Regions from separate parts of the Lacrimispora struthionigena genome, predicted to be linked through region 2. Evidence: riboswitches for the same ligand, from Rfam matches in the RefSeq annotation. Region 2 holds a riboswitch; the other holds the start of a gene.
The links. A riboswitch is a leader RNA that binds a small molecule or an ion and turns the genes downstream of it on or off. The one in region 2 is predicted to bind fluoride.

Region 1 (14,905 bases), on a different contig from region 2:
GAAACGAAGAGTACCTTTTATGTCTTTGTCGGCTGCATTTAAGTGCAATAATTCATTGTCGCCTTCCAGTTTCACTGCATTTTCCCAGGCAGTGAGCTTCTTATGAAATTCTTCTGAACGCTTTCCAATATCAGAAATCCGAAGAATTCCATTTTCGTCAGCTTCACTGGCTAAGATTTGATACAGGGAATTCTCCGCTTCAGTTCCATGAGGCTTATTTTGACTCAATACCACCGCTTCTTCTTTTTTGATTTTTTTTCCGTCCTCATTTTCCCCATTCTCCATGCGGATATAACCTGCTTCCTGCCAGCGGATAAGATATGCGCCCAGCGCATCTAGGGCAGTACCCCGGCGCAGCAGATGCATAGCGGAGTATACGGCAGGAATACTGCCTCCAAAGGGAATCGTCCAGTTGATATCTATATGTTTCATTCCAGGAAGCCTCATAACAGTTCCGTCTGCCAGCTTATATCTGGAATAAAAGAAGATACCAGGAATAATGACAGCTGCTGACGCTCCTAAAATGGAAAAGAGGATCGTCTTAGCCAGATCAGATTTATCATTATCAGCCGATTTCTGCAATTTTTCAAACGACATACCGCCTGCTTTCGCCATGGGAAATAAGCTTCTGTCAAAGCGGCAGAGCACATTTCCATAATCATTTTTCCCCAATGCTTCTGAAGAATATGCGACCAGACTGCCGTCCGGGTCTATTTCCACCTGGCCTGTAAAACCGTAAGCCCAGATTCTGGAGTTGTCCTGGGTTAATTGTGTATCCGGAATTCGGATTTTCATGGAAATTGATTCAGGAGCGCTTGAAAGTTCTGATATAAACTGATGGTAAAACCCGGCGTAGTCACCGTAGTCTTTCACCAGTCCTTCCAGTGTATATTGTATGGTATATTGATGGTCGCCATAGTTTCCAATTCCCCAGCAAAGTTCATATCCCTGAGAGGTTTTTAATATGCCGCAGGTACCGGCTTTTTCTTCTCTGGAACGCTTTGTATCCCAGTTTTCCAGAGTTTTGTATTGCTTCCCGGATTCGTCTGATACAAGAAGAGAATGAACGCTCATTCCCTTCATGTTGTACAACGCTTTGTAATATTCCGTACCGTCAGATACACCGCGGACATCCCAAACTTCTGTTATAACGGCAGATCCATCTTTTTTTAACTGAACGTCCACATTGATTGATGGGATTGCCTCCTCTGCTGCATATACCGGGACTGCATTCATAAAAAAGACAACTGCAATCAGTAAAAAAAAGTGGAATAAACTTTTTTGTTTTATTTTCATTTTCTTCTCCTGTCTTATAATAGGTCAATATGTAACGAAATGTTGTTTAAAATACGCTTATTGTAGAGTATACCACATTTTTAAATTCATATCACATTTTAAACAATGGTGCAAAATCAGGAGGAGCACTTCCTGTATCCTTTGCATATCATATAAAGGGAGGCGATAATTCAAAGATTTGCGAAATTGTGTCGGACAGCCAGTGGAAATCACCAGGGATAAAAGGGCAGAAAAATGTATTAAGGGAGAGAGTATATGATGAAGAAGCTATTAAGTGCAACAGCAGTATCCAATCCAACATGGTATGCAGATGAGAGAGTTATTTTTCATGGACAAGCAAAACCCTATGATTATTATGGCGCAAAGGATCCCACCATTGTTTATTATGGAGGAAAGTATCATGTATTTTATACCGGTGCCAATCAGGGCGGTGGATGGCAGATGCTTTATACATCAGCCTCTACGATTTCAGGTCTTAAAAATGCTGCACGAACCTATATGAGTTCCATTGGAGAAAATTATTTTTGTGCACCTCAGGTATTTTACTTTGAACCCAAGAAGCTATGGTATCTGGTTTATCAGGATGGAACCCATGGAGCAGCATACGCAACAACAACGAATATTGCTGATCCAAAATCCTGGTCAGGGCCTAAGTCCTTTGGTATTTCCGGAAACATGGGGTGGGATTATTTTGTTATTTGTGATAATTCCTATGCTTATATGTATAATACTCCAAGTGATGGTTCCGGTAAATTATATGTACGAAGAACTTCACTTTCTAATTTCCCGTCAGGCTGGGGAGCTCCATCCGTAGCCATATCAGACACGTTCGAAGGTGCAAATGTCTATAAGTCTCTGGCAGATGGCAAATACTATCTTACAATTGAAGATCAAAAAGATGGCCGGTATTATGAATTATGGCAGTCAGGCAGCGCCGGAGGTCCGTGGAGCAAAGTGGCTGAGAAATGGGCATGGAGAGGAAATTTACAATATAAAGCTGACAGGTGGACCACCAATGTATCTCACGGTGAATTCATCCGTGCCGGATATAATCAGAAGATGGAGATCAATGATATTAATCGTGTTGATTTTCTTATCCAGGGTACAAACAACTTATCAGGTCCTTATCAGAAGATTAACTGGGATCTGGGAGTGATTAGAAATTACAAATAGAGAAATGGTACAAGCAATCCCGGGTGCTATATGCCCCGGGATTGTTCTGCCACACGATTGTCAATTGGATTTTCTGGGCTTTATCAGCTTCTGCCTGATTAAAGCGCCTGTAGAATAAATTCCGGTCAACACAATAAAAATTTCAAGTCTTCCAAGAATCATACCAAGCATTTCCACCACCAGGGTAGCATTCCCGGTAGCAGGAGAGGTAAGTCCGATTGACAGTCCTACCGTGCCCAGGGCAGAAGCAAATTCAAACATGGCCTCTGTCAGTGAACAGTTGGAAGTAACTGTAATCAGAGATGTGCCGATAATATAAAGAAACAGATAAGTTGTAACAAAGCCGGTGGTATCTGCAGCCAGAGTGGAGTCAATCTCTGTTTTTCCCTGTGCCCTGTAGTAGTAGATCGTCTCCACATTTCTTGGTGAAGTAAGGCGCTTGCGTATATTTAACAGGGCAGTACGGATCATCAGATAAACACGGGTCAGTTTGATACCACCAGCCGTGGAACCGATGCCACCGCCGATTAACATGGTTAATATCAGCATATTCACTGCAAGCGGCGGCCAGGAGGTATAGCTCATGCTGGAATAGCCGGTTGTTGAAAGTGCAGAGGTAACATCAAACAAAGCCCGGCGAAGTCCTTCAAACACACCCATATTCATACTGTGTATCAGGGAAAATGCAGTAACAGGAACAGTAAGTATGAGCACAAGAAACATAAAGCGGACTTCGCTGACTTTCAATACCTGCTTCCATTTCCTTTTTGTCAAAAGCAGCAGTACAGCAAAATTTGTGGTACCTATTAACATCTGAATAATTGTGATGATCTCTATGGGAAAGCTGTTATATTCCCCGATGCTGTTTAATCTGGTTGAAAATCCACCAGTAGACAGGGAGCACATGGTATGATTGACTGCGTCAAACAAACTCATACCAGCAATTACATAAGCTGCAGTTCCTATCACTAAAAAACCATTATACATCAGGCAAATAGTCTGAGCAGTCTTTTTTAAATTTGGCAGAAGCTTATCCGGATGTCCCTCGGCGTTATACAGATTCATGGATTGCTTATCCTGTATCAGCATTACCATCATCATTACAAATCCCAGGCCTCCACAAAATTGCATAAAGCTTCTGTGGAACAGATAGATATGAGGGGTTATAGTCACATCCATGACGGAAAGGCCGGTAGTTGTCCAGCCGCTGACTGCCTCGAACAGTGCCTGAACAAACGTAAGCTGCCCGCCCAGTACGAATGGTCCGGCACCAATCAGGACACCCCAGCCCCATGCAAACAGGACTGTAAGGCTGCTGCGCTGCATGGAAGTACGCCATTCAAACGTGGATTCTTCCTTTTTCCTCATCAGACAGAGAATACTGCCAAGTACTATAGAGCCAAGTGATGGAAGAATAAACGGTATCATATAGATTCTATCCTGCGGATAAAATGGGACGATTACCAGAGGGACCCCAACAAGGATACCGATCAGAAGCATGAGCTTTCCTATATTACTGCGATTATAAAATTTACGGGTCATGTTATCACCTTCCTGTCAATTCCTGAATGGCGGCCATCTCCTGTTTATCCGAAGAGATCAGGACAAGCATATCACCGGCCAGAATCCGGGTGTCCCCTCTGGGCACCATGGTCGAATCCCCACGTAGAATACAGCCCACAATCACTTCCTTTGGAAGATTAATTTCCCACAGCTTTTTACCTACAGCCGGTGAAGTACCGGTAATAGGAACCTCTGCAATATTGACCCGCCCTTCCCCAATGGGAATTAATGTTGTTATTTTATCTACAAAAGCCTGTTGTTCAATAATACCGGTAATTGCAGTAATAGCACAGACAACACTGTCGATTCCCATCTTATAAAAAAAGTCAGTTTTTTTGGGATCAGTTAAAAGTGCGACCGTCTTTTTGACCTGAAACTTTTTCTTGCACAATTCACAGATAACCAGATTATCTTCGTCTTTTGCAGTCATGGCAATGGCGATATCCGCATCTTGTGCGCTTGCATCTTCTAAAACAAAGGGACGTGTTCCGTCCCCATGAATGACGGTAAGTCTGTCGATTTCAGACAGCTTCACACAATCTTCCAATGTATCATTAATTACGGTTACCTGATATCCTTTATTGATTAACGAAATAGCAAGAGATTTTGCCTTGCTTCTTCCGCCAACCAGCAACACCTTTGTTTTCATTATTCTGCCTCCTGTAATGTATCCTTAAGCATATCGGGTCTGGATAATATTTTATCAATTTCTTTTACAGATAAGACCGCAGGGCATATGGTATCGATGCCAAACTCATGATAAACGTATTCTCTTTCCGGATCATACAGCCTGGCTATAACCCGTTCAATGTGGAATATCTCACGTGCAATCTGAGCCACCAGTATATTTGCGTTATCGTTATTGGTAACAGCGATTACCGTAGTTGCATTGCTTATTTGTGCTTCCAGCAAAATGTCTAAGTCTGTAGCATCTCCATTTAAGGTAAGACCACCAAACGCAGGGGACAATTTTCGAAAGGCCTCTTTGTTTTTGTCAATGATCAGAACGTCATCTCCGTTGTCGGAAAGGGTATTGGCCAGGTTCGCACCTAATCTGCCGCACCCGATGATAATTGTGTAATTCTCATTTTTTTGTTTGTTAAATTGGATTTTCATATTCAACTCCTCCTAATGGCCAGTGCCATCGGTTATACAATCATTCTCATCATAAGCACACCTTCCATTTGAGAAAAATGTGCCATAGCATTCCAGATTCTGCCGTGCAGGCAGATATGTGGGATCCAGTGCCCAGGCTGCCCGAAAGTGCTTCATGGCAGCAGGGTGGTCCCCCGTTTTTTCAAGCAGGATTCCAATCAGATTATGGGGCTGTGGCGCATGAGGGTATGCTCCAATTGCCTGGCAGATCAAGGTTTCACACGTCTGATAGTCCTGCATACTGATCAGATCCCGTATCGTCTCACAGAGGGCTGTAAGAGTTTCTCTATTTTCGTTTAATTCGTTGTTTGTCATTGATGGGAACCTCCTTTGCAGATTTCTTACACGTTTATCCTATCAAAAAAGCTGTGAGCATGTTGTGAGAGAGCAGTATTTTCTGTGAGAAAGCTGTGAGGATGAAAAAAAGACCATTTCCAGGTTACGGAAATAGTCTTATATGAAAAATAAAGTTGTGTTTATACGTCGGAGAGTCGGTATCCCACCCCGATTTCTGTCAGGATATAACGTGGTTTTGCCGGATTCTTTTCAATTTTACGTCTTAGTCCCGCCATCAGTTTTCTGAGAGCCTGAGTGTCAGATCCATATCCAGCCCCGTAGATTTCTTTAATAATATAGTTTGTAGTCAGCACTTTTCCAATATTTCTGAAAAACAAAGAAAGCAGGCTGTATTCCAGGGGGGTGGTATGCAGTTCGCTGTCCTCAAGATACACCATGTGTTTATCCAGATCAATTTTAAGCCCGCCTACACCTAACGTAGTCTGTAACCGGGTGCTTTCTGCTTTGTGCAGATGGCGGATGGCAACCCGGATGCGAGCCATGAGTTCCATGGACGAGAATGGCTTTGTGAGATAATCATCCGCTCCATTGTCCAGTGCAGATGCTTTTTCCTTATCCTGATCCCGGGCGGAGACTACAATTATAGGCATTTCCGACCATTCACGGACCTTTTTAATCACTTCCATCCCATCAAAATCAGGAAGACCAAGGTCAAGAAGCATAAGATCAACCTGCTCCGTAACCAGTGTTGACAGCGCACCCTGTGCTGTCCCTGCAGTGATATAAGAAAAACCTTCCTGTTTCAGTGAATAGCAGATAAAATTACGAATCTGTGAATCATCTTCTACAATCAGGATTAGTTCATTCCGGTTTTGCATGATTGTGTTCCTCCTTTGGCAAGGTGAATATAAATTCAGCACCCATCTGGTCCGTGCGGTTATGACCTTCAATTGTGCCTCCATGAGCCTTTATAATTGCCTCACAGATTGGCAGTCCAAGACCAATACTTCTTTGTGAATCCGCTTTTCCGGCGCGGGTGGTGTAAAACATCTGGAAAATATTGGGTAAATCTGATACTGCTATGCCGCACCCGGAATCAGCGACGGAAAAGGTAGCGAAATTGGTTTCCTGACTCACTGTAATTTTAATCTCTCCAGTTGGCGGTGTATGCTTAATGGCATTATCAAGTAAATTAATCAGCACCTGTTCAATCAATTTTGCATCCATAGGGACAATCAGGACTTCTTCAGGTACATCTACCGTAATTTCGTATTCTGGATAGCGCTTTAAGATATGCCCCACAGCTCCGCCAACAACTTCTTCAGCCGCTTCCAGCTGTTTTGTAATGGTGAGCCGCCCATCCTGCAGCCGGGTCAGACTTAAAATATTTTCAACCAGTGAATGCAGCCAGTCCGCATCTTTATGAATTCCTTCTGCCAGATCATATCTTGGATCCTGTGGTTCGGTCATGTCCATAAGTATCTCTGATGTGCCCATAATACCGGAAAGAGGTGTGCGAAGGTCATGAGAAATAGCCCGCAAAAGATTACTGCGGTAACGTTCCTGGATTGTTTCCTCTCGTGACTCCTGCTGCTGTCTGGCACTTTGAAAACGATCCATGGCAAGCGCCGTGCTTTCAATCATGGAACGAAGCAGACGTTTTTGAGGTTCCCCCATGATAACTGCATGTTCTTTTGGTATTCTAAGAATGCCAAGTATGGATTCTCTGCCATAAATGGGCCAGTCATAAAATTCACTGCCTATGGAATAACCGCTCCTCAGACTTTCTATCTGGTGTTTCACTTCAGCCGTATCGTCCACTTTTCTTCGCACCTGTTCATTGCTGTTTAACTGCTGAATAAAGCTCTGCTCTGGCTGACCGCTTTCGTCAAAGCACAAACAGGCAGCACGGCAATTCATAATACCGCTGATAGTTCCTGTTGTGATACTTGCAATATCGGCTATATCAGCTGCATCCGTTAATCGGTTGGTAAGGTGAAACAGAGCACTTGTTTCTGCTTCTTTCTCCTGTGATTCCAAAGCATTTTGTTTTACTTTCGAAGTAAGGGTGCTTGTGATAATTGCTGTAATTGTCATAATACCAAATGTAATGAAATAAGCTGGATCACTGACTGAAAAAGTATAGTAGGGTACTGTAAAAAAATAGTTAAAAGTAAAGGTAGCCACTACAGCAGCCACAAGTCCGTAAGCATATCCCCTTGTAAAGCGGGCAGTGATTAAAACAGAAAGGAGATAAACAATAACAATGTTTGTTTCAGGAAATCCAATCATTAGAAAAATCCAGCCGATTCCAGTGGCAGCGGCAATGATTACTACTGTTATTAAAATATATTTTATTATTTCTTTAGAACCCTTATTTTTGAAGGATTTCATGATTTTTGCCTCCGTAGCAAAAGAGTGGTGTACAAATTTTTCTTATCAGAGCATACCACATTTAGAAAATGGATTCTACTATTTTTATGCAGTTATTTATAGAATTATATATGATATTCAATGCTAATATAATTCTTTTAGATTGCATGATTATATGCTAAACTGAGAATAAAGAGCGGACTTTATAGAAAACTACTCCCCAACCATAGGTTGAGTTGCCATAATTCAACTTATAGTTCGTTTATATCACCGGCAAAAGGTGTAAAGTTCGAGAGGAAAGGAGCACTGCGATGAATCAGGTTGAAATTGGAAAATTTATTGCTAAATGTCGTAAGGAGAAAAAATTGACTCAGGCACAGTTAGCAGAAAAGTTTAATATTTACCTGGGTTGTATCGTTCCCAATTATTATATCAGGGAGAAAGGGAATTAATGGAGGCCTGATATCAGTAAGTATCTTTATCATTCCATATCTATTTATATTGAGAAGCCTTATAAAAGTTAATGCTATTTTTTCAGTTGGTGCAATTATGGCAATTATTTCGACAGCGTACTTATGGCTCTTATTTGTGATTTTCAATCGCTTAAGAGAAAGAAAATTAGTTGCTGGAGGAATAACTTTTTTGTTATCCATTCCATTCATGTTAATTATAAATATAATATTATCAAGAATGATATCTGAACCTTTAATTGATATATGGGATTTCCTGTCAGCATTCATATTATTGATCTTTGCATTCACGTTCTTTGTTTGTGATTATGCTAAAAATAAAGGATTGGTAAAGTAATAAAAAAGGAACACTTCTGTGACGCAAGGTAATCCCGGTGCTGTGTGCCACGGGATTTCCTGCCGTACTATTGTTATTTATAAAGATTTGGTGAAATAATAGCGCTTTCCCGTTACTGGATAGTTCTCTAATGTAAAGACTTCTTTGTATCCATGTTTTTTATAAAACAGAGGCGCCTGAAAACTAAATGTATCTAAAAATGAATACTTACACCCACGTTCTTTTGCGGTTTCTTCTGCCTGGATTAAAATTTTACTTCCGATCTGCTTTCCACGCAACTCTTTGCTTACCCAGAGATACTTTACAAACAGCCAGTTTCCATGGGTGCTACCGATTAACCCTGCAATTTTTCTGCCTGTTTCATCTGGAAGATAGATACCCAGATCCCTGGGATTCTTGTCTTCAATTCTTTCTAAATTATATTCCAGCAAGCCTTCAAAAATATATTTTTCATCGGTTTCATGAATGGTATCTGTTATCTCAAAAATCATTAACGTTAATCTCCTTTATACTAAGGCGGTTTCATTTTTACTTTATCAGAGCATACCACATTTACAAACAGGATTCTACCGTTTTTCTGCAGTTATTTACAGGAGTGTACTTGACAAGGTCTGAAAAAGAAAGTAAACTTAGTACTATTATTGGACTGGGAATGAAGCTCTCCCTGGATCGTTGGATTCAAACCGCACTTTGCTGATGGCTTCTGTATATTTATGTTAAATATACAGAAGTGGTCAGTTATTTTTTTGTTAAGGAGAAAAATTACAATGCTTTTAGAAAAGTTGAAAAATATAAGGCAGCTTTTTATATTAGGGATATGCGCAGTGGTAATTGGAGCTGTAGTAGGTGCACTTGATGCAGGCTTTGGTAAAATGCTGCTTTTTTTAACCGATGTCCGGGAACACTATTTCTTCCCCCTTATATTATTTTTACCTGTAGCAGGAGTAATCATAGCAAAAGCATATTCTTTGTTCGGAGGAAAATGTGTAAAAGGAATGGGTCTGGTTTTCCAGGTGGGTCATGGAGAGGAAGATGAAATTCCTCTGCGGCTGATCCCTTTTACAGTAGTCGGCACATGGCTGACCCACCTCTTTGGGGGCAGCGCCGGACGTGAAGGTGTGGCGGTACAGATTGGTGCAACAGTATCTCACTGGGTTGGCCGTAAACTGAACATGGTTTCCCATTCAAAGGTATTCCTGGTAACAGGTATGGCGGCAGGATTCTCTGGATTATTTCAGACACCCATTGCCGCGTGTTTCTTTGCACTTGAAGTTTTAATCGCGGGTTCTTTGCAGTATACGGCTTTATTTCCTGCAGTAATTGCAGCTTTTGTGGCCACCTGGGTTTCCGGAAGCCTGGGTCTGGAAAAATTTCATTATAATCTTCAGACACAGATACAGTTGGATCCTGTATTTATTATGAAATTAATTTTATCAGGAATTATGTTTGGTTTAGTGGGGGCAATGTTTGCCCATGGATTAAAACTGGTGAAGGACAAATTAAATAACCGGTTTCAGAGTTCTGTCAGTAAAATAGCCATAGTAGGAACGTTCCTGATGATTTTACTGATTGTGTCAGGAATGGGACGGTATTCCGGTCTTGGTACAAACCTGATTTCAGCAAGCTTTCATGGTGATAAGATATACCAGTGGGACTGGGTTTTAAAACTTGTTTTAACAATAATTACATTGGCAGCGGGATTTCAGGGAGGAGAAGTTACCCCTTTGTTTTCCATTGGATCAACTCTTGGTGCTGCTCTGGCGGTGATACTTGGCCTGCCCGTTGAATTTGCTGCAGCATTGGGATATACGGCAGTTTTCGGCAGTGCTACCAATACGCTTTTGGCTCCTGTTTTTATAGGAGCAGAGGTTTTTGGATACTCTTATGTGCCGTATTTTTTCCTGGTATGCTGCGTGGCTTATGTCTTTAACGATAACAAGTCCATCTATTCTGCTCAAAAAAATCTACAGGATATGCTATAGACCATATAGAGAAACAGGCTGACTTCATTTCTTCGAAGTCAGCCTGTTTCTGTTATTGTTCTGTTATTGGCTCCGTTTTTATCTTGACACTTTCTTGATACCGATCATGATGAATTGACACATTCTTGACATCTTTTCTGATATCATTATGATTGCAAATAACAAAAAAAAGGAGTTGAGAGTAATGGGAATCGTACTGGTAATATCAGGCTGTATTGGTCTGGCTTTGCTGATTTACTTATTCTATATTTTATTTCGAGGTGAGAATTTATGAAGATGATAATCCTTCAGGACATTTTATACGTTTCTCTTCTTATTGGATTGTCCATCCCACTGGGCATTTATATATATAAGGTGATGACCGGTCAGAACGTATTTCTGACCCGAATGCTCGCACCTGTGGAATATGGAATCTATAAGCTCATGGGAGTGAAAAGCGACGAAGAAATGGGGGCAAAGAGATATGCTCTTTCTGTCCTTGTATTCAGTGGAATCGGCTTTGTCTTCCTCTGGCTGATGCAGATGTTCCAGGGCGTACTGCCGTTTCATGAGGCAGGAATAAAGGGCACAAGCTGGCATCTGGCTTTTAACACGGCTGCAAGCTTTGTATCCAATACCAACTGGCAGGCGTATTCCGGTGAAACAGGTATGACTTATTTCACCCAGTTTACAGGGCTCACCGTTCAGAATTTTGTCTCAGCGGCAACGGGGATCGCGGTAGTATTTGCCCTGATCAGAGGTTTTGTTGGAAAAGAGAAAAAGACAATCGGAAGTTTTTGGGTGGATCTGACCAGAACTACGCTCTATGTACTGCTTCCATTGTCCATGATTCTTGCCATTGTGCTGGTTTCACAGGGCGTGGTTCAGACCTTTGGACCTTACAAAGAGGTTGCCATGCTGGAAAACGGGGCGGTCCAGACCATTCCCCTGGGACCGGCGGCAAGCCAGATTGCCATTAAACAGCTTGGAACAAACGGCGGCGGATTTTTTGGAGCCAATTCGGCATTTCCCCTTGAGAATCCCACGGCATTATCAAACCTTCTTCAGGTGCTGTCCATTCTTCTGATTCCTGCATCGCTTTGCGTGTCTTTTGGAAAAGCGGTAAAGGACAGCAGCCAGGGAAGAGTCCTCTATTTTGTCATGCTGTTTTTCTTTGCTGCTTCCCTGATTGCGGTAACAGCCAGTGAGCAGTTTACCGCTCCATACTTTGTGGGAGCAGCAGCTTCTGCCAGCATGGAAGGAAAAGAGGTAATTCATGGAGCAGGAGCCTCATCCTTATGGGCGGTGGCGACTACTGCAGCTTCAAATGGTTCAGTAAACTCCATGCACGACAGCTTCACGCCCCTTGGCGGGATGGTATTAATGTTTCTGATGCAGCTGGGAGAAATTGTTTTTGGAGGTGTGGGCAGCGGTCTTTATGGAATGCTGGCATTTGTTCTTCTCACCGTATTTATTGCAGGACTGATGGTGGGCAGGACCCCGGAATACTTAGGAAAAAAGGTGGAGCCTTATGATATGAAAATGGTTTGTCTGCTTGTGCTCGTCCCGCCTCTGGTCACACTGATTGGTACCGCAGCAGCAGTTTCCATGCCTGCGGCCTCGTCGTGGCTGACCAATTCAGGTGCTCATGGTTTTTCTGAGATTTTATATGCCTTCACTTCAATGGGAAATAACAATGGCAGCGCTTTTGCCGGCTTTGACGCGAATACTGTTTTTACCAATTTAACCGGTGGTATTATCATGCTGCTTGCCCGTTTTATACCCATGACTGCTGCGATTTACCTCGCCGGTAATATGGCTGGTAAGAAAACAGTTGCTGGCGGTGAGGGAACATTATCAACCAGTGACACCATGTTTGCAGGGCTTTTAATCGGAGTAATCTTTATCATCGGAGCGCTGAGCTTTTTACCGGCTTTAGCTCTGGGACCGATTGCCGATTATTTTACGATGTAACAGAGTGAGGTGACCAATATGGAAAAGAAAAGTGTAAATAAAAATATTTTTGCGGATGCGCTGAAACAGTCCTTTGTGAAGCTGGCTCCCGGCATACAAGTGAAAAATCCCGTTATGCTGGTAGTCTATATGGGCGCGATTCTCACATCAGTTCTTTATATTCTGTCGTTTATGGGAGTCAAAGATGAGAACGGAGGCTATATCCTGGCCATATCGCTGATTTTGTGGTTTACCGTTTTATTCGCCAATTTTGCAGAAGCCATTGCAGAAGGGCGGGGGCGGGCACAGGCCGATACTCTTCGTAAAGCGCGTAAGGATGTGAGGGCGAGAAAGCTTAAATCCCCAGGCAATACAGATGAATTTACAGAAGTACTGTCTGCTGATCTAAAAAAAGGGGATATCGTATATGTAAAAGCGGGAGAGCAGATTCCCATGGATGGGGAAGTAATCGATGGTGCTGCATCTGTGGATGAAAGTGCAATTACCGGTGAATCGGCTCCTGTTATCCGTGAATCAGGCGGTGACAGAAGCGCGGTGACAGGAGGAACCACACTGGTATCTGACTGGCTTGTAATTGAGGTCACAGCGGAAGCAGGAGAGAGCTTTCTTGATAAGATGATTGCCATGGTAGAGGGGGCTTCCAGAAAAAAAACACCCAATGAGATCGCACTGCAGATCTTGCTGGTGACTTTAACCATTATATTTCTGGTGGTAACAGCGGCTCTTTTGCCCTTTTCAGGATTTGCAAGCCTTCAGGCCGGCAGGGGTTCGGCTATTTCCATCACAAATGTGATTGCCCTTCTGGTCTGTCTTGCCCCCACAACCATTGGTGCGCTGTTGTCCTCCATCGGTATCGCCGGTATGAGCCGGTTAAATCAGGCAAATGTACTGGCAATGAGCGGCCGGGCGATTGAAGCCGCAGGCGACGTGGATGTACTTTTGCTGGATAAGACCGGAACAATCACTTTGGGAAACCGTCAGGCAAGTGAATTTATTCCGGTAAATGGTGTGACGGAACACGAACTGGCAGACGCAGCCCAGCTTTCTTCTCTTGCTGATGAAACGGCAGAGGGGCGAAGCATTGTGGTTCTGGCTAAGGAGAGGTTTGGAATACGTGGGAGAGAGCTTTCCCGGCTGAATGCAGAATTTGTGGAATTTACAGCGAAAACCAGGATGAGCGGCATTGACTATCAGGGAACACAGATCCGGAAAGGTGCGGCAGAATCAGTAAAGGCATTTGTGACAGAACAGGGCGGCATCTATCCGGAGGAATGCCAGCAGATTGTGAAACGTGTTGCAGGTGCAGGAGGAACCCCCCTTGTAGTTGCAAAAAACAGCCAGGTGATGGGTGTTATCTATCTGAAGGATATTGTAAAAAATGGTGTAAAGGAACGTTTTGAAGATTTACGTAAAATGGGTATCAGAACAATCATGATTACCGGCGATAATCCCATGACTGCCGCGGCAATCGCCGCTGAAGCAGGAGTGGATGATTTTCTTGCAGAGGCAACACCGGAAACAAAGCTGGAACTCATCCGTGACTATCAGTTAAAAGGGCATCTGGTAGCCATGACCGGTGACGGAACCAACGATGCTCCGGCCCTGGCACAGGCTGACGTGGCTGTGGCAATGAATTCCGGCACACAGGCGGCAAAGGAAGCAGGCAACATGGTGGATCTGGACTCCAGTCCAACAAAGCTGATTGATATTGTACGGATAGGCAAACAGCTGCTAATGACAAGAGGTTCTCTGACCACGTTCAGTGTAGCAAATGATGTGGCGAAATATTTTGCCATAATTCCTGTTTTATTCTTCGGGATCTACCCCCAGCTGGCTGCCTTAAACTTTATGGGCCTGACCAGTTCAAAGACTGCCATTCTTTCAGCCATTATTTATAACGCGCTGATTATTATAGCGCTCATCCCACTGGCACTGAAAGGTGTGAAATACCGTGAACTGCCTGCAGGGAAGCTGTTGAAAAGAAACATGCTGATTTATGGCCTGGGCGGAATTACAGCACCGTTTATTGCTATAAAACTGATTGATATGCTGCTGACTGCCGGGAAAATTGTGTGAGGTGAAACGATGATGGGAAAAACAAATCTATTAAGACCCGCTTTTATCTGTTTCTGTGTAATGACAGTATTGTGCGGAATACTTTATACAGCAGCCATTACAGGAATTGCACAGATTATATTTCCAAAACAGGCAAACGGAAGTATGATTACAGTTACATTAAAGGATGGTTCGAAAAAGGAGTACGGATCTGAACTGATAGCCCAGGAATTTACAAAACCGGAATATTT
Region 2 (14,905 bases):
AGTACTTAAAGGAACTTCCCACTATGTTCATATTGGTATCTATAATCAGTATGTCTGTATCCAGCGTATCCGAAATAATTCTTGCCAAATGATTGGTATAACCTCCTATTAAACCCAACAGGCTTTTCTCCATCCCCGCACCTCACAAATATTCTTTTATAAACGCCAAACAGGGATGCTGTATTCGTACAACAACCCTTTTGGTGAAACAGTCTGATTCTGTTTATTAATCCTGATTCTTATTAAAAGTTACCTCACAGATGGAGTCACCCTTTGCAATGGTTTTTCCCAGATGGAAGGTAAAATCCTCAAACTGGGAGCAGATTCCCCGATCTCCATCCATGGCAATTTCACACATCTCTGCAATCAGTTCCTCATCATCGGTCAGCTTTCTCCAAGCAGCTACAAGCGGGCAGTGGTGAAAGGTGATTTCCAGCTTGTCATCGGTACATTCTGTATCCATCTCAAAGATGTTTCTTACATTGTCACTGACAAATTCCTTCTCAAAAGCCTTTAAGTCACTGGTCTTTGTATATTTGTTCTGACCATGGAAGCAGCCGCATTTCTTAATGGCATCATGGGCAAATTCACTGTCTAACCCTCTTTTCTTAGCCTCCGTGAACATATAGTAGAACCATGTGGCTCTATGCTCGATTCCGTCCCGTAAATCCTTGATGTGCTGACCTCTGTCTTCCGGTGTGTTGCTGTACATAACTGTTCCTCCTTAGAAATTAATTTTTTCTTTTATGCAATTCATTAACGTTCCGATTTGATACGACATGGTAACTGCTCCCGGATCCAGGTGTCCAAGCCCTTTATTGGCCTGGTAAGTTGCTCTTCCTTTTACCGCTTCCATGTTTTTTGTATTCTCGGCACCGTCAACGGCTGCCTGTTTCACGACATCGCAGATTTCCAACTCACTTATCCCATCAGAAATCCCCTTCTTATAAGCCATGACTGCCGGTGCAAGACTGTCAATCATGGTTTTAAATCCTTCCTTTGCCTGCCCTCTGGACATAATTGCCTCCAGCATGGCTTCCAGGCTGTCACAAACTCCCTGGCAGTCCAATGTCTCTCTGCCCTTTACCGCTTTGGCTGCCGCCAGGTACGCAGATCCGTAAAGCACTCCGGAGGAACCTCCGATTACCGCCATCATGGTCTTGCCAATCTCCTTAAATTCCTCACTGATAGGAAGCTGCCCCAGTTCCTCAGACTTCTCAACCAGTTTTTCAAACCCCATATTAATATTGGACCAGTGATCCCCGTCTCCAGTAGCCAGATCAAGCTCTGTCACATAGTCTCCGTTTTCATGAATCAGCTCATATGCTTTCTTTATGTAATCCGCATAATCCCTACCTGTTATTTCAAATCCCATCTTTTCACCACCTTATCTGATTTTTAAAGCCGGAGTATTACAGGGAGCGTCAAGAAGCTCCTTTAACTCGTCATCCAGCTTCATAAGGGTTAAAGAACAGCCAGTCATATCCAGTGCGGTCATATAATTTCCCACAAGTGTTTTATAAGCCCTGATATTCTTTTCTTCCAACAGCTTCTGAACTTCCATATTCAGGATATAGAGTTCCATCAGAGGAGTACCGCCAAGGCCATTTACCAGCACTGCCACTTCACTTCCGGTATAATCATAGTCCCCAAGAATCTTCTCAAGCAGAATTTTGGCAGTCTCTTTTGCTGTTTTAACCTGGGTTCTTTCTACTCCCGGCTCTCCATGGATTCCCATTCCAATCTCAATCTCGTCGTCTTCCAGAACGAATCCGGGTTTTCCAACTGCCGGAAGAACGCAGGGGCTCATGGCCATTCCCATGCTTCTGATATTGGCAACAGCCTTTTCGGCTGCTGCTTTCACCTCTTTTAAATTACCGCCAAGCTCAGCCTTTGCCCCCGCAATCTTATGGACAAATACGGTGCCTGCGATGCCCCTTCTTCCTGTGGAATAGGTACTGTCAGGAACAGCCACATCATCCTTAACAACTACGCTTTCCACCTGAATATCCTCTGCCTCTGCAAGATCAGAGGCAAGTCCAAAGTTCATAATGTCTCCGGAATAATTCTTAATAATTAAAAGAACTCCTTTTCCGGAATTCATCCGGTTTATGGCATCACCAATCCGGTCAGGACTGGGGGAGGAAAATACGTTTCCCGATACAGCCGCATCGAGCATGCCTTTTCCCACATAACCTGCGTGAGCCGGTTCATGTCCTGCCCCGCCTCCGGAGATAACCGCCACTTTATCTGCTTTCACCTTCCGGGATATGACTTCATATCCCGGAGTATACAAAAGTTCCGGATGGGCAAGTTCCATTCCGCGAAGCGCTTCCCCTACTACATCCATGGGTTTGTTGATAATCTTTTTCATGGTACCTCCTTTAACCTAAGCCTAAATATGCTTTTTTAATTCTGGGATCATTTGCAATTTCTTTGGCATCACCTGACATGGTGACTTTCCCATTTTCCAGTACATATGCTCTGTTCGAAGCACTTAAAGCCATGTTGGCGTTCTGTTCAATGAGAAGAATCGTTACTCCCTGCCTGTTAATCTCTTTTATCAGATCAAAAATCAGCAGCACAAAGTTTGGTGCCAGGCCAAGCGACGGCTCATCTAACAGCAATAGCTCAGGTCCGCACATTAATGCCCTTCCAATTGCAAGCATCTGCTGCTCCCCTCCGGACAGAGTACCTGCCGACTGTCTGATTCGTTCCTTCAGCCTGGGAAATATCTGATATACCCGCTCGTAGCCGTCAGCAATCTTTTTCTTATCGTTTACCGTATAAGCGCCAAGGCGAAGATTTTCCTCAACTGTAAGGGCAGGAAATACCTCTCTGCCTTCCGGCGAAATACTGATTCCCAGCTTAGTCATTGTATGAGGCGGGCTGTTGGTAATCTCCTTGCCCATAAATTCAACCCTGCCTCCGGATGATCTTGCAATTCCTACAATGGTATTCAACAGGGTGGACTTCCCGGCTCCGTTGCTGCCGATTAAAGAGACGACTTCCCCTTTGCCAATCTCCATATCCACGCCTTTGAGAGCATGTATGGGACCGTAATGAGTATTTAAATCAGTTATCTTCAGCATCCTTATGCACCCCTCCCAAATAAGCCTCAATGACTCGTTCATTGTTTGCAATTTCCACAGGAAGCCCCTGGGCAATTGGTTTGCCGTGATCAATAACATAAATCCGGTCTGAGATGTTCATAACCACACTCATATCATGTTCGATGAGGAGTACGGTATATCCCTTCTGCTTTAAGGACCGGATAAAAAGCATCAGCTCCTCTGATTCTTTTGGATTCATTCCCGCTGCAGGTTCATCTAACAGAAGCAGCCCTGCACCAGTAGCAATTGCCCTGGCAATTTCCAGCTTTCTCTGGTCTCCATAAGGCAGATTGGAGGCATAGTCATCTTTTCTGTGTTCCAGTCCCACAAATTTAAGAAGTTCAATGGCCTGCAACACCTTTTCATCCTCTTCCTTGCGGTATCTCGCCGTACGGAAGGTGGAATCAAGAAAACTGTAAGAAGTCTTTATATGTGCCCCGATCAGTACGTTTTCGATTACCCTCATATCCTGAAACAGCCGGATATTCTGGAAGGTCCGGGACATCCCTGCCATAACAATATGTTTGGGTTTTTTATTCTGTATCTCTTCTCCGTTAAATACAATGGTTCCTTCGTCAACCTGGTACACACCCGTCAGCATATTAAAAACTGTGGTTTTTCCTGCACCGTTGGGGCCGATAATCGAAACTACTTCCCCTTTATTTATCTCAAAGCTTACCTGCTCCACCGCAACAATACCGCCGAATCTTTTGGTAATTCCTTTCACGGATAAATATGCATTGTCAGCCATTGTCTCCCGCCTCCTCTGTCTCCGCCATTTTAAGCCGTTCTATGACCTGCCTGGATAATTTATATGGAAGCTGGGATTTCCAGCCAAGAATTCCCTGAGGTCTGAATCGCATCATTACCACCAGAATCACGCCGTATAAAACAAAACGATAAACCATTAAAAACCTGGACGCCTCCGGAAGAGCAATTAAAATGGCTGCTCCCAGAAACATTCCCCGTATTGTTCCCATTCCGCCCAGAATCACAATGGAAAGAATCAGCGTGGATACGTCAAAGTTAAAGGTATTAGGATCTACATATCCGATGAGAGTGGCATACAGAGCACCAGCAGCGGCGCAAATGCAGGCTGACAGTACAAATGCCAGGATTTTATAGTAGGTAACATTAATTCCCATCATTACACTGGCAAGCTCGTCTCCCTTTATTGCCTGCAGCGCCCTACCTGTTTTTGATTTAACAAGAACCAGGCAGAAGACAGTGCAGACCACCAGAATGATTATAACCAGATAGTACAGACCGTGATTTGCAATGGTAAGCTTCATGCCGAAAACAGCAGGCTTTGGAATATTTTTCACACCCAGTGTTCCGTTGGTTACAGGAGACCAGTTCATCGCAATCATTTTTATAATTTCACCAAACCCCAATGTAACAATGGAAAGATAGGTTCCAGTAAGCCGGAGAGTCGGAAGTCCCAGTATAATTCCCACAAGTCCTGCCGCTACCATACCAAGGAGCATGGAAGGAAAGAAGCTTAAGCCAAGTTTGACTGCACAAAGTGAAGCCGTATAGGCTCCAATTGCAACAAACCCTGCATGTCCCAGGGATACCAGACCGGTATAGCCGGTAAGTATATTAAGTCCAAGACCGAACATGGCATAGACTGCCATCTTTACAATAACTGTCAGAAAATACTGGTTGTTTACGCCTTTTGGCAGCAGACAGAGAAATGCGGCCAGCAAAATAAGAAACAGCTTTTGATTCTTGCTTATAAAGCTTTCAAACTGATATAAAAAGCTGTGTTTTTCCATTCTTGTATTTGTCATACTTTATACCTTCGTGATCCCTTTCTTTCCGAACAACCCATTGGGTCTGACGATCAGAACAATAATTAATATGATAAATGCCATGGAATCCCGATAGGTGGATCCTAAAACAGTGGCTGCCATAGACTCAGACACGCCCACTATCAGCCCGCCGATAATTGCACCGGGCAGACTTCCAATACCGCCAAGCACAGCCGCAGCAAATGCTTTTAAGCCTGCCATAAATCCCATATTCGGGTAAACAATCTGATAATAGCTGCCTACCAGAGAACCTGCGATGGATGCGGATATTCCGCTTAAGAAAAAAGTAAATGAGATAACAAAGTTAACGTTAATTCCCATTAAGTTTGCTGCTTTGGGATTCTGTTCCGCTGCTCTCATTGCCAGCCCTATTTTTGTATAAAATACAATTCCAACCAGAAGCAGCATGAGAATCAGGGATACCACAAACATGCCAATCTGTGTGGAGGAAACTACAATTTTCCCAATCTGGAGAGTTCCGAAATCAAACAGGGGCGGGAACGCCCGTTTTTCACTTCCAAATGCTACAATCAGAAGATTTGTTACAATATTGGAGATTCCAATGGTTGTAATTAAAGATGCAATGGGTATAGATTTCTTTTTTCTTAAAGGCTCCAGAGCAAGCTTATCAATTGCTACTCCAAGGACGCCCGTAAGAACCATACTGGCGATTAAGCCAGGAATTACGCCAAACCGGAGACCAATGAAAACCATTGCCATCTGAGCCCCGAAAGCATAGACGGAACCGTGAGAAAAATTGACCAGCCGGAGTATACCAAACACCAGGGAATATCCTACCGCAATCAGGGCATATCCCATTCCCAAAGCCAGTCCGTTAAATATCTGTTGTGCAATCATGGCTTCACCTTTCTGCGGGAACAGCGCCTGGCCATTCCCGCCGCTTAATCTAGTTCATCTTGACAAATTTCCCATCTTTAATTGTAACTTTGTTAAACTGCTTATCAACATCACCCTGTTCATCGAACTTAATGTTTCCGGTTACTCCTTTGTAGGTGATCTCATTTAACTTGTCTCTCACTTTTTCCGAATCCGTGGTACCTGCTTCCTTCATGGCAGTGAGAAGAATTCCCACAGAATCATAGGCCTGCGAGGTCAGGGCAGAGGGTGAATTTCCATAGACTTTTTTATACTCATCAACATAAGCCTTTACATCTGTATCATCCGATTCTGAGAAGAAAATAACCGGAAAACATACACCTTCCACTGCTTGCCCTCCCAGCTGAATCAGCTGCTGGCTGTAAGCGTTGGAAAATCCAACAATGGAAATATCCGGATTAATATTTTTATACTGTTTGGCAACCGGCGCTACCAGATTATACATTCCACAGCAGATTACCACATCCGCCCCTGCTTCATTCAGCTTTGTAATTGCCGGTGTATAATCATCAGATCCTTCCATTACTTCCTCATGGGCTACCACTTTTACATTGGGATCATTTAATCCGGTAATCAGATCTTTGATAATTCCGGATGTATTGGTTCCCCAGTCAGTCATAATGGATATAATACCGATATTTTTCTTTTTCAAATCATGAACAGCAATATCCACAGAAGCCGCACCTTCTTTTGATATGACTGTATTATTTCTGAAAATATAATTACCGATCTTAGAATAATCCGGGTGAGAAGCAGACGGTGAAATCTCAATAATCTTATTTTCCTGGTAAATAGGCGCTGCAGTCATACATACTCCGGATGAGAAATGGCCGATTACGCCGCTGATATCTCCATCAGATACAATTTTCTGCGCGATGGTGGTTGCTTCCTCTGATGTATTCTTATCATCATAAGGTACGATTTCAATCTGTTTGCCCAAAACCCCTCCCTGAGCGTTCCACTGATCCGCCATTAATTTGGCTGCATTGGTAAAGCCAATTCCATATTCTGAATTATCTCCAGTCATCGGACCGGCTACTGCAATCTTGACCGTTCCTTCTCCGCCTGCCTGGCTGGTCCCTTCCGTTTTAGCCCCGGAAGTATTATTTGCTCCTTCTGAACTCTGTCCATTCCCCTGTGCACAGCCTGAAAGTAACCCCGCAAGTGCCATCATTGCCAATGAATACCTGATAAACCCCTTTTTCATAACTGAAACTACCTTCCTTTCCTTATCTGAGTTATTGTCTTAACTCTGAACCATAATGTTTAAAATGACCTCGTCTGTCTCCTTCATCCCTTCCCTTGCCAGTGTTATTACCCCATCCACTGTCTTTTGGATATCTTCCTTTACAATCCCGTCTCCCGGCAGAAAAACGTGACCATTCATAGATAAATAGCTGCCCATAATTGCTGCATCTACACTGGAAGCAATCTTTGCTGCACAGGAAGCGCTTGCACCATCACATACAATTCCAGATGTGTTGGCCAGAGTATTGATAATGGTGTTTTCAATCTGTTCCCTCTGACCTCCCATTAAGTAAGTAATTCCGGCACCTGCACCCGCTGCCGCACTTACCGCTCCGCAATAAGCAGACAGTCTGCCCATACGGTATTTCTGATAAATAGCAATCAGATTGCTGAGCACCAGCGCCCGGTACAGTTCGTCTTCTTTGCTTCTCAGTGTTTTTGCATACTCAATCACCGGAAGGGATACTGTCATACCCTGATTACCGCTGCCGGAATTAATGACTACCGGAAGCTCGCAGCCGTTCATTCGGGCATCCGAACCGGCCGCAGCCACTGCTTTTGCCCTGATTTTTACATCATCCCCATAAACGGATAAAAGTGTTTTTCCAATCTCTGCTCCATAGCTGCTTGACAGCCCCGCCTGAGCAATGTTGGTATTACATTCAATTTGTTCAGCAATCAGCCTCCTCACTTTTATTAAGTCTACCTGTTCTGTAAATTCAAATATGGAATCCATATTCAGACAGCTGTAATCTACCTGTTCTTCTTCCCCGCCTTCCTTTTCTTCAAAAAGAACCTGCTTGTTTTTCTCAATTCCAGTTATCCCCAGATGTGTTTTTTTCAGTTCCACCTTAACCTCATTTGAGCCCTGTGTCATAATTACAATTAAGTGAAGCTTCTCCGTGGTATCTAACAATTCAACCCGGCATATTTTTTTCTGAAGCAGCCGGTTTGCAATCTGTAAATCCGCCTCCCTGACTGATGTCAATACTTCTAGTCCCTTATCCGGAGCTCCACCTGCTGCCCCCACTACTGCCGCTGCTTCAATTCCCTTCATGCCACCGGTCATGGGTACCACCACTGCTTTCGCATTCTTAATCATGTTCCCACTGCAGGAGACTGTTATTTTTTCAGGAATTGCTCCCAGATATTTCTTTGCCGTTGCACTTGCATATGCAATTGCGATAGGCTCTGTACACCCCAATGCTTTTACCAGCTCTGTCTCCAGGATATGTATCAGCTGGTTTTCTGTCGATTTCTGCATGTTCCTCCGATCTGCTGTGTTGCTGCCAATTGCTTCATCATTCAATTTTATGCTTATTTTGTTGTCGTTTTTTGTAGATTTATGTAGTTCTTTTATGAATTCAGTATATCATTTGCATACCTGCAATGCAATGGATTTTTGTGCACATTAACTAATTTTTATCATTTTCAGCGTTTTTATTGGTTATTTTACACATTTATTTTGGTTATTTTATTGGTTTTAGATAGAGTTACCAATTCAAATGTATCATTTTGGCACACTTTGTTTTATTAAGTCAAAAATCTCCCGATTCCTTTTCCATTTTTTTGTTTCATTCCTGATATACAGGCACAAAAAAATGCCGTGTACAGCAATAAAAAACTGTACACGGCATAACTGGTTTATTGAAAATTATTATTTAACGGGATAAAAGCCAGAAGGCGCTTCACTTAAATTAATCATAATATTCTTTGTCTGGGTATAATGCTCCAGCATTACTTTATGAGTTTCACGTCCGACACCGGAAGTCTTATATCCGCCGAATGGAGCTCCCTCCGGGATTGCATTGTAGGTATTCACCCACATACGTCCTGTTTCCACAGCTCTTGCCACGCGTATTGCACGGTTGATATCTCTGGTCCATACAGCTCCGCCCAGTCCGAATTCACTGTCATTGGCCATGGCAATTACTTCATCTTCCGTTTTAAATTTGATAATGCATGCAACCGGTCCGAAGATTTCTTCTTTAGCCACTCTCATATCATTGGTCACATCTCCAAGAAGAGTGGGACGGAGAAATGCACCGTTCTCAAGACCATCTTCTGTAAATGCCTCACCACCGCACAGTACCTTGGCACCTTCTTCTTTACCAATCTCAACGTACCCTAATATTTTTTGTAAATGCCCTTTATTGATCTGGCTGCCCATCTGGGTGTCTTCTTCCCATGGAAGTCCTACTTTCACTTTGTTAAACCGCTCCACAGCTTCCTTTACAAAACGGTCGTAAATATCCTCCTGTACAAAAACTCTGGAACCTGCGCAGCATACCTGACCCTGATTAAATAAGATCCCAAGCTGCACACCATCCATTGCCATCTCCCAGTCACAGTCATTAAAGAATATATTGGCTGACTTACCGCCCAGCTCCAGGGTTGCAGGAATCAGCTTTTCAGCCGCAGCCAGGGCTACATTTCTTCCCACATCGGTAGATCCTGTGAAAGCCAGTTTTCTGAAACCAGGATGCTCCAGCATATACTGTCCTGATCTGGAGCCGCCGCCTGAGATCACGTTAAAGACACCTGCCGGAATCACATCCTGAATCAGTCTTGCCAGCTCAAATACACTTAAAGGAGTTGTGCTGGAGGTCTTAAATACAGTACAGCAGCCGCTTGCAAGAACAGGTGCCAGCTTCCAGGCTGCCATTAAAAACGGGAAGTTCCAGGGAACAATCTGACCGACCACGCCAATGGGCTCTTTTAAAATAAGACTTAGCATATTATCTCCCAATATGCTGGCGCTTCCCTCCTCTGCCATAATACAGCCGGCAAAATAGCGGAAGTGCTGGGCAGCCAGGGGTATATCCACATTCAAAGTCTCTCTGATTGGTTTTCCATTGTCTAATGTTTCAACCATAGCCAGATGCTCTTTGTTCGCATCAATAATATCCGCAATTTTATTTAAGATAGCTGCTCTCTGGTTAACCGGAACATTCTTCCATGTTTCAAAAGCCTTCCAGGCAGCCTTTACCGCATCATCTACATCTTCCCTTGTCGCTTCTGCACACTGCGCCAGTACTCTGCCGTCTGCTGGACAGGTAACGGTAAATGTTTTTCCGTCGGAAGCAGACTTCCACTCTCCACCTATAAATAATTGATATGTATCCTGAAGTGTAACATCCTTCATATGCTTTTCCTCGCTTTCATTCTTATATCTTTATTTGGCCTGTTGTTGCCCATACTCATGTATAATCATTATAGGCTTAATTTTATAACTGTCAATTTAATTATTTTTTTCACATTTTATTGATATTTATTTATCTTTTAACGATTATTATTTAACAATACATATTAACTTGCTTGTTAAAACTTTTAAATATATTATCTGTCTTTTATATCTGAATCAATCAAATACCGCTATCTGCTTTGATTAAATTTTTTCTATTAAATTCAATTAAAAGGTAGAAAAATGAATACTTCGATATGTTCTTAACGATTATAAGGTTCTGAATTGACAGGAGTTAGAAAATAGATGGTAGGTTACGATATATTTTTAACTAATCTAAACTGATTTGATCATGGTCTGCTTTCAATAACGCAAAAACAGGAAACCTCAAATTGAAGTTTCCTGTTTTTTGTAAGAAGCGGGTGATGGGAATCGAACCCACGTATCTAGCTTGGAAGGCTAGTGTTCTACCATTGAACTACACCCGCAAGGATTTCAGAAATATATTTCAAATGTGCTTCAAAAGCACAGTGCCCAAAGCCGGAATCGAACCAGCGACACGAGGATTTTCAGTCCTCTGCTCTACCAACTGAGCTATCTGGGCTTATTCTCCTGCAACATCAGTAATTTTACAAGATTTTACTCCAATTGTCAAGACAAGTTTTTAAAATTTTTGGAAAAAAATAAAAAATATTAACAGCTTATATCTTGACTATATTCTAATATTATCATATTATAAAATTATAATATAAAAGGAGATACATTATGTCCCTAAGCCACAGCATATTAGGTTTTTTATCTTATCAAAGCATGACCGGATACGATCTGGCCAAGGCATTTGGTTCATCTGTCCGGTTTTTCTGGTATGCACAGACCAGCCAGATCTACTTGGAGCTTAATAAACTGGAAAAGAAGGAGTTTGTCTCCTGCGAAATCATAATCCAGACAGAAAAGCCCAGCAAGAAATTATATTCCATAACACCAAAAGGAAAAGATGAATTTTTACACTGGCTGTCCCAGGAGAATGACGAATTATCCAAGGGCAGCAAAAATGCTTTTTTAATGAAAATTTTCTTTTCCGGCTGCAGACCCCCAAAAGAATGCATTGATATGCTGTCTGATTTTATTAACGACTGCAGTCAATATCAAAGTGAAATGCAGCAAATTCCTGGCAGCATCGGACAGTATGGTAATCTTGTAGAACCGGAACAAAAACTATACTGGGAACTTTCTGCAGATTTTGGTTACTGCTATATTAAAATGTGTATAGACTGGGCCAAACGGTCCATAAAAAAACTGGAGGAACTGGAATGAATGTCCTGATTATCAATGGAAGTCCCAAAGGTGCTAAAAGCAATTCCCTGAAACTGACAGAAGCATTCCTTCAGGGAATGAAGGAAACATCAACGATACAGACTGAAACCCTGACAGTTTCAAAGCTGGATATCAAACCATGTATCGGCTGCTTTCAATGTTGGAAGAAGACCCCTGGAAAATGCTGCATTTCGGATGACATGACAGTCGTTATAGAAAAAATTCTATCTGCTGATGTTTTAATATACAGCTTTCCTCTTTATTACTTTGGACTTCCTTCCCAGTTAAAGGCGTTGCTGGACAGGCAGCTGCCTATGGTCTTACCTTTCATGAAAAATGGCAATCACAGCGGCGCCCACCCCTCCCGGTATGATATGTCAGATAAGCGTTATGTATTAATCTCAACCTGCGGTTTTTATACAGCAGAAGGCAATTACGATGCCATTGACGCGCAGTTTTCTCATCACCTGGGTAAAAGTAGTTATGAATCTATATACTGCGGCCAGGGAGAGCTTTTTAGTGTACCTGAATTAAAAAATCGTACAGAGGAGTATTTAGAGTATGTACGTGCCGCAGGCAGAGAGTTTGCAGAAGGCAGTATCACCAAAGAAACCCGAAATCTGCTTTCTCAGTTTCTTTTTCCAAGAGATGTATTTGAACGTATGGCAGATGCCAGCTGGGGAATCGATCCACCGGATCAGAACAGAGTACAGGAAAAATCCCATCCAGCCATTACGTTTACCAGACAGATGGCCGCACTCTACCGAAAGGATTCCTGGAACGGAAAAGACCTTGTTTTGGAAATGCATTATACCGATGAAGATAAAACAGCCCAGTTGATCATGGGAAAAGACGGCTGTAAGGTTTTAACCCAGGACTTTCAGCCTTTTACCACCAGAATATCAACTCCTCTTTCTGTATGGATGAGCATTGCAAAAGGCGAGATTGACGGCCAGGCTGCATTAATGAAACATCTCTATCAGGTTGATGGCGATTTTCAGCTGATGCTTCACTGGGATGATTATCTGGGTTCTTCATCAAAAACCGAGGTACAACAGGTTGTTCCAGAAAAGAAAAGCAACATGACTCTTATGCTGCTGCCATGGTTTCCTCTTTGGTTTATCGGTATTACACAACCAGTCCTGGGGGGAATTCTTTCTATTTTGATCAGCACAGCCATACCTATCTTCTTTTTCCGGTATCAGCCCACTGTATTTGAAGTATTTTCAGGATTTACGACGGCATTTCTTGGAGTACTGGCCATATCAGGTTTTTCTCCCGTGGCTTTAGTGCCCGTATCCTATCTCTTATTCGGGCTCATGTGGTTTGTAACTGTATTTTTAGAAATTCCCCTGACCGCATACTATTCCATGAATGAATATGGAGGAAAATCTGCTTTAAAGAATCCTCTTTTCATAAAAACCAACCGGATTTTAACGGCTTGCTGGGGGATCCTGTATCTGGTTACTCCTTTGTGGACTTATTTATTTCTTATTTCAGATCATATAGCATCTTTAAGTGTCATAAACACGGCACTTCCTTTCCTGCTGGGCTGCTTTACCAAATGGTTCCAGAAATGGTATCCTGCCCATTACGCAGCCAGTAAAAAAGTCAAAAATTAATTGTAAAATTAATCATATTGTAATATAATACGAAAGCAGGGAATGAAGTTCTCCCTAAGGTAAAACCTTAAACCGCTTAATAAGCTGATGACTTCTGTGATGAAAACTCGCAGACGCATCAGCTTTTTTATTCGACTGTACAGAAGGAGAAAATGTATGTTATTATCACTTGCACTTGTATTTCTTATAGGAATGACTCTTGGTTCTCTCTTTGAAAAGTTAAAACTTCCAAGTCTTCTGGGAATGATTTTGACTGGAATGATACTGGGTCCTTATGCCCTCCGGCTTCTGGATTCCTCTCTCTTAGGCATATCTACGGAGCTTCGCCAGGTTGCACTGATTATTATACTGACCAGAGCAGGTTTAAATCTGGATATGAAAGATTTGAAAAAAGTGGGCCGCCCTGCCGTTTTAATGTGTTTTATACCTGCAAGCTGCGAGATTGCGGCAATGATCATTTTAGCCCCTATGTTTCTCGGTATCACGAGGCTTGAAGCAGCTATCATGGGTACCGTAGTGGCTGCAGTTTCACCCGCAGTTGTTGTCCCTAGAATGCTAAAGCTGATAGAGACAGGTTACGGAACCACAAAAAGCATTCCACAGATTATTATGGCAGGCGCTTCCGTTGATGATGTTTACGTAATCGTATTATTCACCGCCTTTACCGGACTTGCTGGTGGGAAGGCCATCACTCCGTCCGATTTCCTTACCATTCCCACCTCGATTGTATTTGGTCTTATAAGCGGTGCCGCTGCCGGTATAATTCTGTCTTCATTCTTTACCCGTATTCACTTAAGAGACAGCGTAAAGGTCTTACTGATTCTATCCATCTCTTTCCTTCTTGTGGCGTCGGAGCATCATTTGAAGGGAAACATCGGATTCTCTGGTCTTCTTGCAGTTATGGCACTGGGTGCTGTACTCAGGCAGAAAAAATACGAGTTATCCAGGCGTCTTTCCCTGAAGTTCTCTAAGCTCTGGGTTGCTGCTGAGGTTCTTCTATTTGTTCTGGTTGGAGCGACCGTAAATATACAATATGCGCTTAAAGCTGGATTAATGGCCGTAATTCTGATCTTTTGTGTGATTGTATTTCGTATGGCCGGTGTATTTCTCTGCCTGATAAAAACACCGTTAAACAAAAAAGAGCGGATTTTTACTGCATTCGCATATATGCCAAAAGCAACTGTACAGGCTGCAATAGGCGGACTCCCTCTGGCCATGGGACTTTCCTGTGGAGATATTGTTTTAACTGTGGCGGTTTTATCAATTCTGGTCACTGCCCCACTTGGTGCCTTTCTCATTGACCGGTCTTATAAAGTTTTGCTTGCGAAAAACCAATAGATAACAAATGCTGCACATAAAAACCGGATTTCTTTCCGTGTTTTTATGTGCAGCATTTGTTATCACAGACTAAAGAGAAGCCTTCAGCTGTTCCACGTTATTCTCTTCAAATTTTAACAGCCGATTCATTAATTCCACTATCTCTTTTTCAGCTTCTCCCTCATACTGACGGATTCTCTTGATACAATCAATAATACCGCGAACACTGCCAAGTATCAGCATCTCAGCCATATGGGAAGCACTTTTGTCAGTCATGGTCTTCATATCAATGGCTAAATAGGTCATGATCTTTTGAATCTGCCCTATTTCTTTTTCCTGGCACCCATTTTTATTTAACAGCTCCTTTGCCTCTTCATGAATTCCGGTATATTCCTT

Region 1: another riboswitch for fluoride. It lies ahead of ACOAOT_RS06050 (chloride channel protein); the one in region 2 lies ahead of ACOAOT_RS20210 (cation:proton antiporter).

The regions. Positions count from the first base shown of each region.
Region 1 covers NZ_JBMBWP010000001.1:1,323,692-1,338,596, forward strand. Annotated here, with positions in the region: gene ACOAOT_RS06000 (DUF2207 family protein) at 1-1,296, opposite strand, end outside; gene ACOAOT_RS06005 (non-reducing end alpha-L-arabinofuranosidase family hydrolase) at 1,552-2,469, shown strand; gene ACOAOT_RS06010 (TrkH family potassium uptake protein) at 2,530-4,011, opposite strand; gene ACOAOT_RS06015 (potassium channel family protein) at 4,016-4,681, opposite strand; gene ACOAOT_RS06020 (potassium channel family protein) at 4,681-5,148, opposite strand; gene ACOAOT_RS06025 (hypothetical protein) at 5,161-5,502, opposite strand; gene ACOAOT_RS06030 (response regulator) at 5,664-6,362, opposite strand; gene ACOAOT_RS06035 (DUF4118 domain-containing protein) at 6,346-7,878, opposite strand; gene ACOAOT_RS06040 (hypothetical protein) at 8,238-8,597, opposite strand; gene ACOAOT_RS06045 (GNAT family N-acetyltransferase) at 8,742-9,155, opposite strand; fluoride riboswitch at 9,304-9,377, shown strand; gene ACOAOT_RS06050 (chloride channel protein) at 9,432-10,646, shown strand; gene kdpA (potassium-transporting ATPase subunit KdpA) at 10,917-12,599, shown strand; gene kdpB (potassium-transporting ATPase subunit KdpB) at 12,618-14,675, shown strand; gene kdpC (potassium-transporting ATPase subunit KdpC) at 14,685-14,905, shown strand, end outside.
Region 2 covers NZ_JBMBWP010000002.1:2,387,300-2,402,204, forward strand. Annotated here, with positions in the region: gene ACOAOT_RS20135 (helix-turn-helix domain-containing protein) at 1-118, opposite strand, end outside; gene ACOAOT_RS20140 (L-2-amino-thiazoline-4-carboxylic acid hydrolase) at 227-712, opposite strand; gene dhaL (dihydroxyacetone kinase subunit DhaL) at 725-1,375, opposite strand; gene dhaK (dihydroxyacetone kinase subunit DhaK) at 1,388-2,374, opposite strand; gene ACOAOT_RS20155 (ABC transporter ATP-binding protein) at 2,385-3,092, opposite strand; gene ACOAOT_RS20160 (ABC transporter ATP-binding protein) at 3,076-3,864, opposite strand; gene ACOAOT_RS20165 (branched-chain amino acid ABC transporter permease) at 3,857-4,906, opposite strand; gene ACOAOT_RS20170 (branched-chain amino acid ABC transporter permease) at 4,910-5,785, opposite strand; gene ACOAOT_RS20175 (ABC transporter substrate-binding protein) at 5,835-7,031, opposite strand; gene ACOAOT_RS20180 (L-cysteine desulfidase family protein) at 7,071-8,336, opposite strand; gene ACOAOT_RS20185 (aldehyde dehydrogenase family protein) at 8,730-10,217, opposite strand; tRNA gene ACOAOT_RS20190 (tRNA-Gly) at 10,674-10,744, opposite strand; tRNA gene ACOAOT_RS20195 (tRNA-Phe) at 10,788-10,860, opposite strand; gene ACOAOT_RS20200 (PadR family transcriptional regulator) at 11,022-11,570, shown strand; gene ACOAOT_RS20205 (NAD(P)H-dependent oxidoreductase) at 11,567-13,192, shown strand; fluoride riboswitch at 13,222-13,296, shown strand; gene ACOAOT_RS20210 (cation:proton antiporter) at 13,349-14,530, shown strand; gene ACOAOT_RS20215 (hypothetical protein) at 14,600-14,905, opposite strand, start outside.